DNA from 2 places in the Abiotrophia defectiva ATCC 49176 genome. Region 2 is predicted to be linked to the other one. Evidence: predicted binding sites of a transcription regulator. Region 2 holds the regulator's gene; the other holds the start of a gene.
The links. Region 2 encodes LexA, which represses DNA repair genes until DNA is damaged. Its sites were predicted from a motif close to CNAACANNTGTTNG; they were not measured.
Positions count from the first base shown of each region.

Region 1 (5,515 bases), 310 kb from region 2:
GAGATTTTTTTCAGCCATGGCTTGATAGAGGGCATAATAATCGCTAATCCAAGAGCGACCATTGAAGAAGTAAAGTTGCGGTAATCCCTTTACCAAGAGCCAGTAGAGCACTTCACCCAACAAGATTGCTAGAATCACTTGTAACCAGAAGGGACCATTTGCTAACCAGAAAGTCACAAAGGCATAGGCCACATAATAATGAATGAGACGATGGCCCAAGGCTACACAAGCTGAAAACTCAAGAATACGACGCAAGACAGGTGTCCCAGCCACGTAGGACAAGATAAGCCAAGTGGTAAAAAGTGGCACAGCTGCAGTCCATACCAGACCCATGAGCGCTGTTGTCCAAGTTTGGCTAAGGAAGAAGGTCAGAAGCATTAAGCTACCGACTAGGCCTAAACCCATTAATAAGACATACTTACTAGACAGACGGTAAATTTGATTGAGCAGAACTGGCACTAGGTAGACCAGGGAAACCCCAGACAAAAAAGCCAAGGCATAAAAGGCTAGCTCTATATAAGCCAGTGGGCTACCATTCATAACACCAAAACCAGCCAATAGCCATAGGCTAGCCTGAACAACCATCCAGACCATGCCCTTACCTAGCAGACTTAGACTAGTACGACCTAGAAGCCAGCTAATCAGCGCAACTAGCCCCGCTACTTGTACCCCATGGCCTAGATACCATAAACTCTTAAGACCACTTGCGGCATCAAGACTTAAGCTAGTCACCCCACCTAGCCAAAGCTGTCTGACATTTTCGATTAGGAGAGGACTAAAAATCAAGTCAAATTTACTCTGATTTAAAAGCGAATAATCTAGCGCCAAAAGGCCAATCGTGGTGATAGAGGTCAGCCACAGAACTGGCAACCAAGCAGACCAGACGGCTTGCCAGTGACGCCAAAAGGGGACATCCTGCTGCCGTTCTAAACGATAGGCCCATTGATAGCCAAGGACAGTGAAGAGACCGAGGGGAACCAATTGGCCCGCCAATAAATCACCTTGAAAAATTCCAACGCCCATAAGAACTAATAAAAATAGACCTTTAAGTCCATCAAGTCCTCTTAATTTTACCTCCTGTTGCATACCATCACCTTATTCTTTACTTAAATATATAGACACTTCTATTATAGGAGATTTAAGCAAGAATGGAAAGACTGATTTACTCAAATCTGCCGAATTTTATCAAAAGATGCCAGTAAATTTACCTACCTGCCCTGTAAATAGATCAAAAGGCAGGAAGTGACTTCCTGCCTTAAGCTTATTTATAGGCACCCTTAAGTTCCATAATCATGTCACGCAGATCGGCGGCTGCTTCGAAATTGAGATCCTTGGCGGCCTGGCGCATTTCCATCTCCAAGCGTTCCAATTGCTCTTCTCTTTGTAGACGAGACAGCTTGCGGAACTGCTTGAGGAGGGACTCCTGCTTGTCCTCGTTTTCTACATCGTGGGTAATCCGGATTAAATCGCGAATCTCCTTCTTGATGGTTTGAGGAACAATCCCATGTTCTTGGTTGTAGGCCATCTGAATGGAACGACGTCGCTCTGTTTCTTCAATGGCATACTGCATCGAAGCCGTAATCTGATCCGCATACATAATGACGCGACCATTCGCATTGCGAGCTGCCCGACCAATAGTTTGTACCAAGGAACGTTCACTCCGTAGGAAGCCTTCCTTGTCTGCATCCAAAATAGCTACCAGGGTGACTTCTGGCACGTCCAAGCCCTCCCGTAAGAGGTTTATACCGACTAAGACATCAAAGACACCTAGACGAAGGTCTCGAATGATTTCCGTTCTCTCCAGGGTCTTAATATCACTGTGCAGGTACTTGACCTTGATATCTAACTCTTTGAGGTAGTCGGTCAAATCTTCCGCCATTTTCTTAGTTAAGGTAGTGATGAAGACCCGCTCGTCTCGTTCAGTCCGAGCCTTAATTTCAGCCACTAAATCATCAATCTGACCTTCAATTGGCCGCACTTCAACTACTGGGTCCAAGAGGCCCGTTGGCCGGATGATTTGTTGAATGACCTCACCACCCGTATGCTCTAGCTCATAAGGTCCTGGCGTCGCAGAAACATAAATAATCTGGTTCACATGTTCTTCGAACTCTTCTAAGCGCAAAGGTCGGTTGTCCAGCGCACTCGGCAAACGAAAGCCGTAATCAATCAACTGCTGCTTGCGGCCCCGGTCACCATTATACATACCGCGGATTTGCGACATGGTGATATGGGACTCGTCCACTACAATCAGAAAGTCATCTGGGAAGAAGTCTAAGAGTGTATAAGGTGCTTGACCTGGTGCCCGACCATCAATATGGCGGGAGTAGTTCTCAATCCCACTACAGTAGCCCATTTCCAACATCATTTCCAAATCATAGGTAGTTCTTTGCTCTAGGCGTTGAGCTTCTAATAATTTATTGTCTGCTCGTAATTCGGCTAGGCGCTCTTCCAATTCCTGACGAATGGAGTCGACTGCCACTGCTGTCTGTTCCTGGCTGGCCACAAAGTGAGTCGCAGGGAAAATAGGATAATGGTCTACATCGTACTTAATTTCGCCGGTTAGAAAATCAACGACGCGGATGCGTTCTATCTCGTCCCCGAAGAATTCTACCCGAACCACTTCCTTGTCGCGCGAGGCCATGAAGATTTCTACCACATCGCCTCTTACTCGGAAGGTCCCCCGTTGAAAGTCAATGTCATTTCTAACAAATTGCATTTCAACCAAACGCGCCAGGAGAAGATTACGAGGAATTTCCATGCCTTCTCGCAAGGACAAGACATGATTACGGTAGTTCTCAGGGTCAACCAAGCCGTAAATACAGGAAACAGAGGCCACCACAATGACGTCTCGGCGTTCAATTAAGGCAGAAGAAGCCGAATGGCGGAGCTTATCGATCTCATCGTTAATGCTGGCGTCTTTTTCAATATAAGTGTCAGACGACGGCACATAGGCTTCAGGCTGATAGTAGTCATAGTAGGAGACAAAGTACTCGACCGCATTATCTGGGAAGAATTCCAATAGCTCGCTATAAAGTTGCCCAGCCAGGGTCTTATTGTGAGCCAAAACCAAGGTCGGTCTGCCCGTTTGCTTAATAACATTGGCAATGGTGAAGGTCTTACCGGTCCCCGTTGCTCCTAACAAGACCTGCTCCTTAACGCCATCATTGACCCCTTGGACCAGAGCTTCAATCGCTTCAGGCTGATCCCCACTGGGGCTATAGGGGGCGACTAATTGAAAATCCATGCCCTCTCCTCCTTCTATCTAGTCAATCAATGCGCGAACAAATTTTCGCTTCATTTCTCATCATAACAAAAAGCTAGCCCCCTGTCTAGTCCAAGGACTTAGAAGTAAAGCTAGACGAATTTGAATTATTTTCCATCTTTTTATTGCATACTGACCGGGTTTTCATGTATAATAAGGCTTGTTGACTTAGTCCTTTGGACTATAGACAAATCGCAATGAAAGAGGTGACTCAAATGGCTAACAACCCATCAGCAAAAAAACGTATCCGTCAAACAGCTACTAAGACTGAAAGCAACCGTGCACACGTTTCTGCAATGCGTACTGCGGTTAAACGTTTCCGTTCTGCAGTAGAAGCTGGCGAAGCAAACGTTGAGGAATTATTCCGTCTAGCTGCTAAAGAAATCGACAGCGCAGCAACTAAAGGTTTAATCCACAAAAACAAAGCAGCTCGTGACAAGTCACGTTTGGCTCGTTTACTTAAAGCTAACTAAGAAAGTAGGCTACCTTGAGGGTAGCTTATTTTTTTACCATTGAAACATAAAAATTACTGGAACAGCTATCTGTTCCAGTAATTAGGGGCTTCCTATGATATAACGACTCACTAGCAAGTCGAATTGTATCTCCTTGACACCAATGCCTTGTTTGAGCTGAAAATCAGCCTCCGCTAAGGCATCATAGAAATCATAGAGCTGTCTTAAATCTAAGCGTCTAACCGTCTCTAAAGCCAATTTAACGCGATAGGGATGGACGCTCAATTGTTGCGCTATCTCAGCTTGCTGATAGCCCTGGTGTCCAAGCAATTTGACTTGAATCAACAAACGAAACTGACTGACCAAGAGCGCGTGCAAGGCCACGGGCTCGTGTTTGGCTAGAAGTAAATCTTGGTAAATTTGGACCGCTTGACTCAACTTTCGCTTCAAGACTGCCTGCGACAAGCTAAAAACATCCGTCTCAAGGCTTCTCGGTACCAAGTCTTTGATAACTTCTAGGGTAATAGGCTTGCCCTGATTGCTATATTGGGCCAATTTGTGGAGCTCCGACATAGCCAAGGTCAAATCATCATTGACCCTCATACGTAACTCTTCTAACCCCTCACGGCCAATCTGGAGCGTGCTGTCTGCCAGATAGGCCTGGAGATAGGCTCCCATTTCTTTGGCGTCTAAAGGCGCCACATCGACCCATTTTGCCTGGGCCTGGAAAGCCTTAGTCAGCTTCTTGCGCTTATCGACTTGGTTACTGTCACAGATCCAAATCAGCAAACTAGCAGGATTAGGATCTGCCAAGTAGGCTAGGAGTCGCTTCTGGTCTTGGTCATCGACCTTAACCTTAGAGTTTGAGACTAGGACCTGGGCATTATCGATCAGGACAACACGCTTATCTGCAAAGAAAGAGAAGGCATCTGCCTCGTCCAGAATGGCGGCTAATTCCGTGTCATTCAAGTCAAAGCGACTAACTTCAAAGCTACCTGCCTGATCTACTTGATCAATCAGGGCATCCTGCAACTGTTGCCGCAAATAGCGCTCGGTACCAACTAGAAAGTAATTGGCCCCTAATTGGCCCTTGCGGATTTGGCTGATGCTAGCTTGAAAGGTCATGCCTGTCCCCTCCCTTCTATTTATTTCTTACGTAATTTAAGAACTAACGAGCCTGTTTGGCCTCAAGCGAGCGCTCGATTAAATCTTGGAAAATCGCCATACTGCATTCATCGTGTTTGGTCAAGCGCTCTGGATGCCATTGAACTCCCAGAATGAGGGAACCTTCTTGGCTTTCAATCGCTTCGATAACCCCATCCTTACTGCGGGCTGACACGATTAAGCCCTCTCCTAATTCCCGAATGGCTTGGTGGTGAATGGAGTTAATAAGGCAACCATCAGCCACTAATTGAGACAGGTAGCTACCGGCTTTTACCTTGATGGAATGGGTTGCCATGCTTGGACGTGATTTTTGGACGTGCTGAATGGTCACATTGGCCTGGCCTGCTAAATCCTGATAGAGGTTACCGCCCAGAACAACGTTGACCAGTTGCATGCCTCGGCAAATAGCTAAAATAGGTTTCCCCTGAGCCAAGGCCTCCTTAATAAGAGCCGTTTCGACTGCATCCCGCGTTGGCGAAGTAGCTTCAATATTGACATGTGGCTCTTCATTATAGAGATAAGGTGAGATATCCTCCCCGCCGGTCAAAACCAGACCATCAATGAGGCTCACGTAGTGGGCAGCACAAGTCGGCTCCGTCATAGGTAGGATGACCGGGGTCCCACCGGCCAAGCGTAC
Region 1 covers NZ_CP146287.1:1,235,519-1,241,033, forward strand. Annotated here, with positions in the region: gene V7R82_RS05790 (hypothetical protein) at 1-1,086, opposite strand, end outside; gene uvrB (excinuclease ABC subunit UvrB) at 1,262-3,244, opposite strand; gene rpsT (30S ribosomal protein S20) at 3,478-3,735, shown strand; gene holA (DNA polymerase III subunit delta) at 3,817-4,839, opposite strand; gene V7R82_RS05810 (gamma-glutamyl-gamma-aminobutyrate hydrolase family protein) at 4,883-5,515, opposite strand, start outside.
Region 1: the regulator LexA is predicted to act here: its motif matches at 3,279-3,292, upstream of uvrB (excinuclease ABC subunit UvrB).

Region 2 (5,515 bases):
TTGCGCCCTGTTTTCTTAGCAATCAAGAGGGCAATAATATCAAAGCCTCCACTGGACATACCAAACTTAATCAAGAGCCCGACCCCGATACCCGAAATCACCCCACCAGCGATTGCAGCTAACAAGGTATTATCGGTCACTTGTTGAATCGGCACCCAGTTACTTACTAAGGTGGACAGGAAAATACTGGTCACGGTCAAGATTGAAAAACGCCGTCCTAGATAGAGCCAACTCAGAATCATCAAGGGAATATTGAGAATGAAATAGAGATTACCAGCCGTTAAGAGATTCGCTAGGGGCGTATCCTTGAAGATGGCCAAGATAATTTGCGCCAAGCCAGGCACGCCATTAGAAAAAATCAGATTAGGAACATAGAATAAGTTGAGGGCAACTGCAAAACATAGGGCTGAAAGCCATAATACGACACCGGACAGGATTCTTTGTCCTTGACTGGAGCGAACAAAAGACGTCAGCATGAAGTGTTACACCTCAGCAGAAGGTCCTAAACCAGCAGTTAAGGCTTCTACCATATCCTTCGCAATAGCTGAACCATAGACAATGGTTTCATAGAGCGGTTGTGGGTCCACGCTAGCCCGCATCAAGTTACGTTGGAAGATTTCCCCATCACCCGCTAAATAAAGGGCAAAATAACCGGTACGAGTTTCATTTAATTCGTTAATCAATTCCAAGGCTTGCGCACGTTGCTTATAGTCTTTCAACATGTGAACATGGCGGTAGATGACTTGAGCATCACAATATGGTAAATCTGAATTTTGAACAATGACTTCCACAATCAAGTCCCGAACTGGGGTTACACCAAAACGGAAACGATAGAGATGGTGGCCTCCTTCAATCTCCAAGTATTCAGCTGGTAGTTCTTTCTCAGCAATGAGTTTGTCGAAATTTTCCTTGATAATAGACATAGAGCTTCCTCCTCAATTTGACTTTCAATACTCTTATAGTGTACCACGTTTGCTAGGACTTTTCATCTGTAAGTAAAGCGCCTAGATAAGAAAAAGTCCACCATTAGGCGGACTTTGATTCTCTTGATTATTGACGAACCTTCATTTGGGCCATGATTTGTTGAACCTTCTTCTTAGATGGTTTTTGACCCATTGAAGCCATCATTTGCGTAATCATGCGCTCATCAATTGGTGGGTTTTCCTTAAAGTATTTCATCATGTAACGGCGCGCCATAAAGAAGCCACCAACAAATCCACCGATTAAGGCGACTACGACAATGATTAACCAAATCCATGTTTGCACTGCCTTCTCCTCACTTTCTTTTCATATTACTCTTCTATTTTACACAACTTTCCGTCAAAAGCCTAGTCTAATCTTCTAAATGACGGTTATGAATTTTCTTTTCTTTTTGAATCTGTTTGAGTTTGTCAGGGGTCACATCGGTCCCCTCTTGGTCGACAATCTTCATACCTTCAATATGATTGCGCATGCCATGGCGTAAGCTAGCCAAGTATTCTTGGCGTAAAGCCGCTTGTTCTTGGGCTTCTTCAGGGTTTAAACCCTCACTTTTCTTCTTACGTGCTAAGACATTGATGCGCTCAATTTTTTCTGGTGATAACATTAGACACCTCCACGAACATTCGTTTGCATTTTGATTGATAAGTGTGCTATAATAGGCTTAAGATATAAGGAAGGTGAGGACATGACGACATTATCCACTAAGCAATTAACCATACTCTCATGTATCCATGAGGCCATTGAAGCCAACGGCTATCCCCCTACTGTTCGGGAAATCGGTGCAGCAGTAGGACTTGCTTCTACTTCAACTGTACACGGCCATCTAGCACGTTTAGAACGGGCTGGTTATATTATTCGTGACGCCAGCAAGACTCGAGCCATCGAACTTTCTCCCCTAGCCCAGGAAGCCTTGGGCATCCAGCCCCAACAAATTCCCTTGCTAGGTCAAGTAGCCGCAGGTGCGCCTATTCTGGCCATTGAACATGCCACAGATTACTACCCTATCCCACCTGGCCTAGAGCGCTATGAACCTAGCGAACTCTTCATGCTAGAGATTAAGGGTGAATCCATGGTTAATATTGGGATTCTAGATGGAGATTACATTACAGTCCGCCGTCAAGCAAGCGCCAATAATGGTGACGTCGTAGTTGCTATGACCGAGGATAATGAAGCCACCTGTAAGACCTTCTTCAAGAAGTCCGATCACGTCATCTTACGGCCAGAAAATGACCACATGGACGATATCATTCTGCCTCAGGTGACCATCCTGGGTAAGGTTGTCTCCCTTTACCGTTATTTCTAAGTCTCTTAAAGCCATGCCCTCAGTCTATGACTGGGGGCATATTTTTGATGTTTTTAGTATTGCATTAAAGCCTTGTAGTCGTAGCCTGCTAATTTTTCTTTCCCGTTTAAGTCAACGAGTTCAATTAGGAAGGCACAACCAACGACAACGCCGCCTAATTTTTCAACTAGATCGATAGAGGCTTTAATGGTCCCACCTGTTGCCAAGAGGTCATCGGTGATGAGGACACGTTGGCCTGGTTTAATAGCATCTTCATGCATAGTTAAAGTTGCGGTACCATACTCCAATTCATAGTCTACATCGACCGTTGGGCGTGGTAGCTTGCCTTTCTTACGAACTGGTGCAAAACCAATCTCTAATTCATAAGCAACTGGGCAGCCCACGATAAAGCCGCGTGCTTCTGGACCTACAATCACATCTACTTGTAATTCACGGGCGTAGTCTACTAATTGTTTAACTGATTCGTGATAAGCTGGGCCATCTGCCATGAGAGGGGTAATATCACGGAAAACAATGCCTTCTTTTGGATAGTCCATGACTTTAGCAATATAATTCTTCAATTCCATTATGACTTAACTCCTAATTTTTTAACATATTCTTTTATTTGGTCGAGGGTGGCAAAGACTAAGACTTCTTCGCTGTCCATAGCGGCTTGATAAGCCCGGTAGGCAGCAGTTTCTTCCAAGTTAGTGTTCTGATGGCGACTAGCATCTTGGACTGCCACTTGTCCCTCTTCAATTGATACAAAACCTGCTTCATAGAAGACATGAAACATTAATTTGAGTTGAACTGGATTAATGGCCAGTCCTTGGCTGATTTCTGCTAACCTAGCCCGCAAATTGAAGGGCTCCTGGCTGACTAACCAGCGATAAAGCTTAGCGAAGTCAGCCCTTTGTGGCAGACCTGCCAAATATTTGGATTCTTGGGCATAGAGCACCAAGTAGAAGGCCTGCCAATCCTGACTAAGCACCAGCTGGTCGAAATCCAACATTTGCTTGGGTGGCTCTAAGAGCACTAGGCCTTGATAATGGGTAAGATTGGCTCCTTGAACTTCTTGATAGGTCATCAGAGCAGAACCGGGCTGAAGGCGAGAAGAAACTTGAGCCTTAACTGCCTCGCGCTGACATACATAGACAACTTGATCTAGCTGCCAGAGACGACCTTGTTGGCCACTTGCCCGCCAGTCATACCAGGCAGCACCTGAGACCCCAATATCAGACAGGAGCAATTGAGGGCTGACCCGATTCTGCCATTTGTTTAAGTCCAAATGACCTACAGCAGTCAGGCTATCTCCCACTTGTCGATCTCGCATGCGATCAGCAAAGTCAAAGCCAATGGCATTAAGCTCTTGCCCATCCTGTCCTAGGACTAGCTTAGCATGCTGGCTATTAGTCCCTATCAATCGCACCTGGTTAAGCTTTGCCTCCTCAAAAGCAAAGACTGGCTTATCATTATCCATACCGAAGGGACCCAGTAACTGGACTTCTTGGATGAAGTCAGTCCCTACTTCCGACAGCTTTAAGGACAAATCAATGGTCAAGGGCGCTTTTCTAGGCTCACTTTCTGCCTGAGCTTGAGCCTTGGCCTGCAAGGCTGAGACAAAGTCTTGCCATTGATCTTGATTAACTGTCATACCTGCCGCCTGGGCATGACCACCAAATTGGGCCAGATGCTCCTTAATATCGGTCAACCAGTCAAAGAGATGGACAGCTTCTGTTGAACGCCCACTCCCCTTGTATTGACCTTTATCTGCCTGATACTGGAAGATGAGGGCTGGACGCTGGTAGTGTTCGCTCAAGCGGCCGGCCACAATCCCAACAACTCCAGCTGGCCAGCTAGGGTCAGATTCAATAATAATATGAGGAATTGGCCCCTGACCCAGTCTTTGGCTAACCTGATCCATAATATTAGCAACCAAGTCCTTACGTTCCTGGTTTTTCTCGTTAATTAAGGCTAATAGCTCTTGGGCTTCTTCCTCATCCTGGGTTTTGAGCAGTTCCAAGGCTGGCGTCGGGTCGCCCAAACGACCAATCGCATTAAGCCGAGGCCCAATGGTAAAACCAATTGTGTCAGCCGTCATGTTTTCCATATCGACTTGCTCTTCTTCAAGCATTAATCGCAAGCCAATGCGCATGGTATCGCGCATGAGCTGGAGACCGCTCAGGACAAGGGTCCGGTTCTCGTCACGAAGGGAGACCACGTCACTGACAGTCCCAATGGCAGCTAATTCCACTAACTCCGTTGGCACTTCGCCTAATAAGGCTGTGGCCAACTTCAGGGCCACCCCTGCTCCACTCAAATCTGGGAAGGGATAATGGCCTTGTGGATGTCTGGGATGAATCACAGCATAGGCTGAAGGCAAGGTGGCTTGGACCTCATGGTGGTCCGTCACAATGACATCCACACCAGCCTGCATAGCCCATTCGATGGCTTCAAAACCTGCCACCCCATTATCGCAAGTCAAAATCAACTGAACGCCTTGTGCCACAAAGTCCTGATAGCGAGCCAAATTAGGCCCATAGCCATCCACCAAGCGATTGGGCACATAGTAAATAACTCGCGCACCCAACATCTCCAAGGTCTCATAGAGAATCAGAGTAGAGGTAATGCCATCAGCATCATAGTCACCGTAAATCAAGATAAGTTCTTGGTACTCGATGGCTGCCTGGATTCTTTCCACAGCGCGTTCCATGTCATAAAGTAGAAAAGCATCGTGGAAGGTTTGGGGCATCTGATTAGTCGCGTTCTTGATTTCTTCCAAAGTCTCAAGTCCACGCGCCAAACATAGCCGCAGAAAAGTGTCACTATAGCCTAAACCGGCTTGCTGCCATTCAGCCACCTTGTCTTGCCAATCGTCCGGCAAGCTTCGATAGTGCCACTCATAGTGTGTCAAGTTCATGCTCTACCCCCTCGAAACCTGAGGATCCTCATCATCTTGCAAACTCTCTTCAAATTCATCCACACTGTCTTCAAGTTCTTGAGCTGATTGGTCCAAATCAGCCTCTAAGTCACCGTTCTCTTCTTCTTGCGATTGGCTTTGAGACTGGGCTTCAAGCTGTGTCTTCAAATCGGCTAAGGCTTCTTGAAGACTCGCAATTTCTTGATTCTTTTCTTCAAGATTAGCCTGATATTGGGCTTCTAATTCCGCCTTAGTCGTCTCAAAATTAGACTGTTCTTTGGTAAGGGCTTCGCGCTCCTTATTTAGGTTCTTAATGGCTGTACGATTGGCCA
Region 2 covers NZ_CP146287.1:930,486-936,000, reverse strand. Annotated here, with positions in the region: gene V7R82_RS04425 (YitT family protein) at 1-476, opposite strand, end outside; gene V7R82_RS04420 (hypothetical protein) at 483-923, opposite strand; gene V7R82_RS04415 (YneF family protein) at 1,051-1,266, opposite strand; gene V7R82_RS04410 (DUF896 family protein) at 1,334-1,585, opposite strand; gene lexA (transcriptional repressor LexA) at 1,667-2,284, shown strand; gene V7R82_RS04400 (adenine phosphoribosyltransferase) at 2,338-2,850, opposite strand; gene recJ (single-stranded-DNA-specific exonuclease RecJ) at 2,850-5,183, opposite strand; gene V7R82_RS04390 (LapA family protein) at 5,187-5,515, opposite strand, start outside.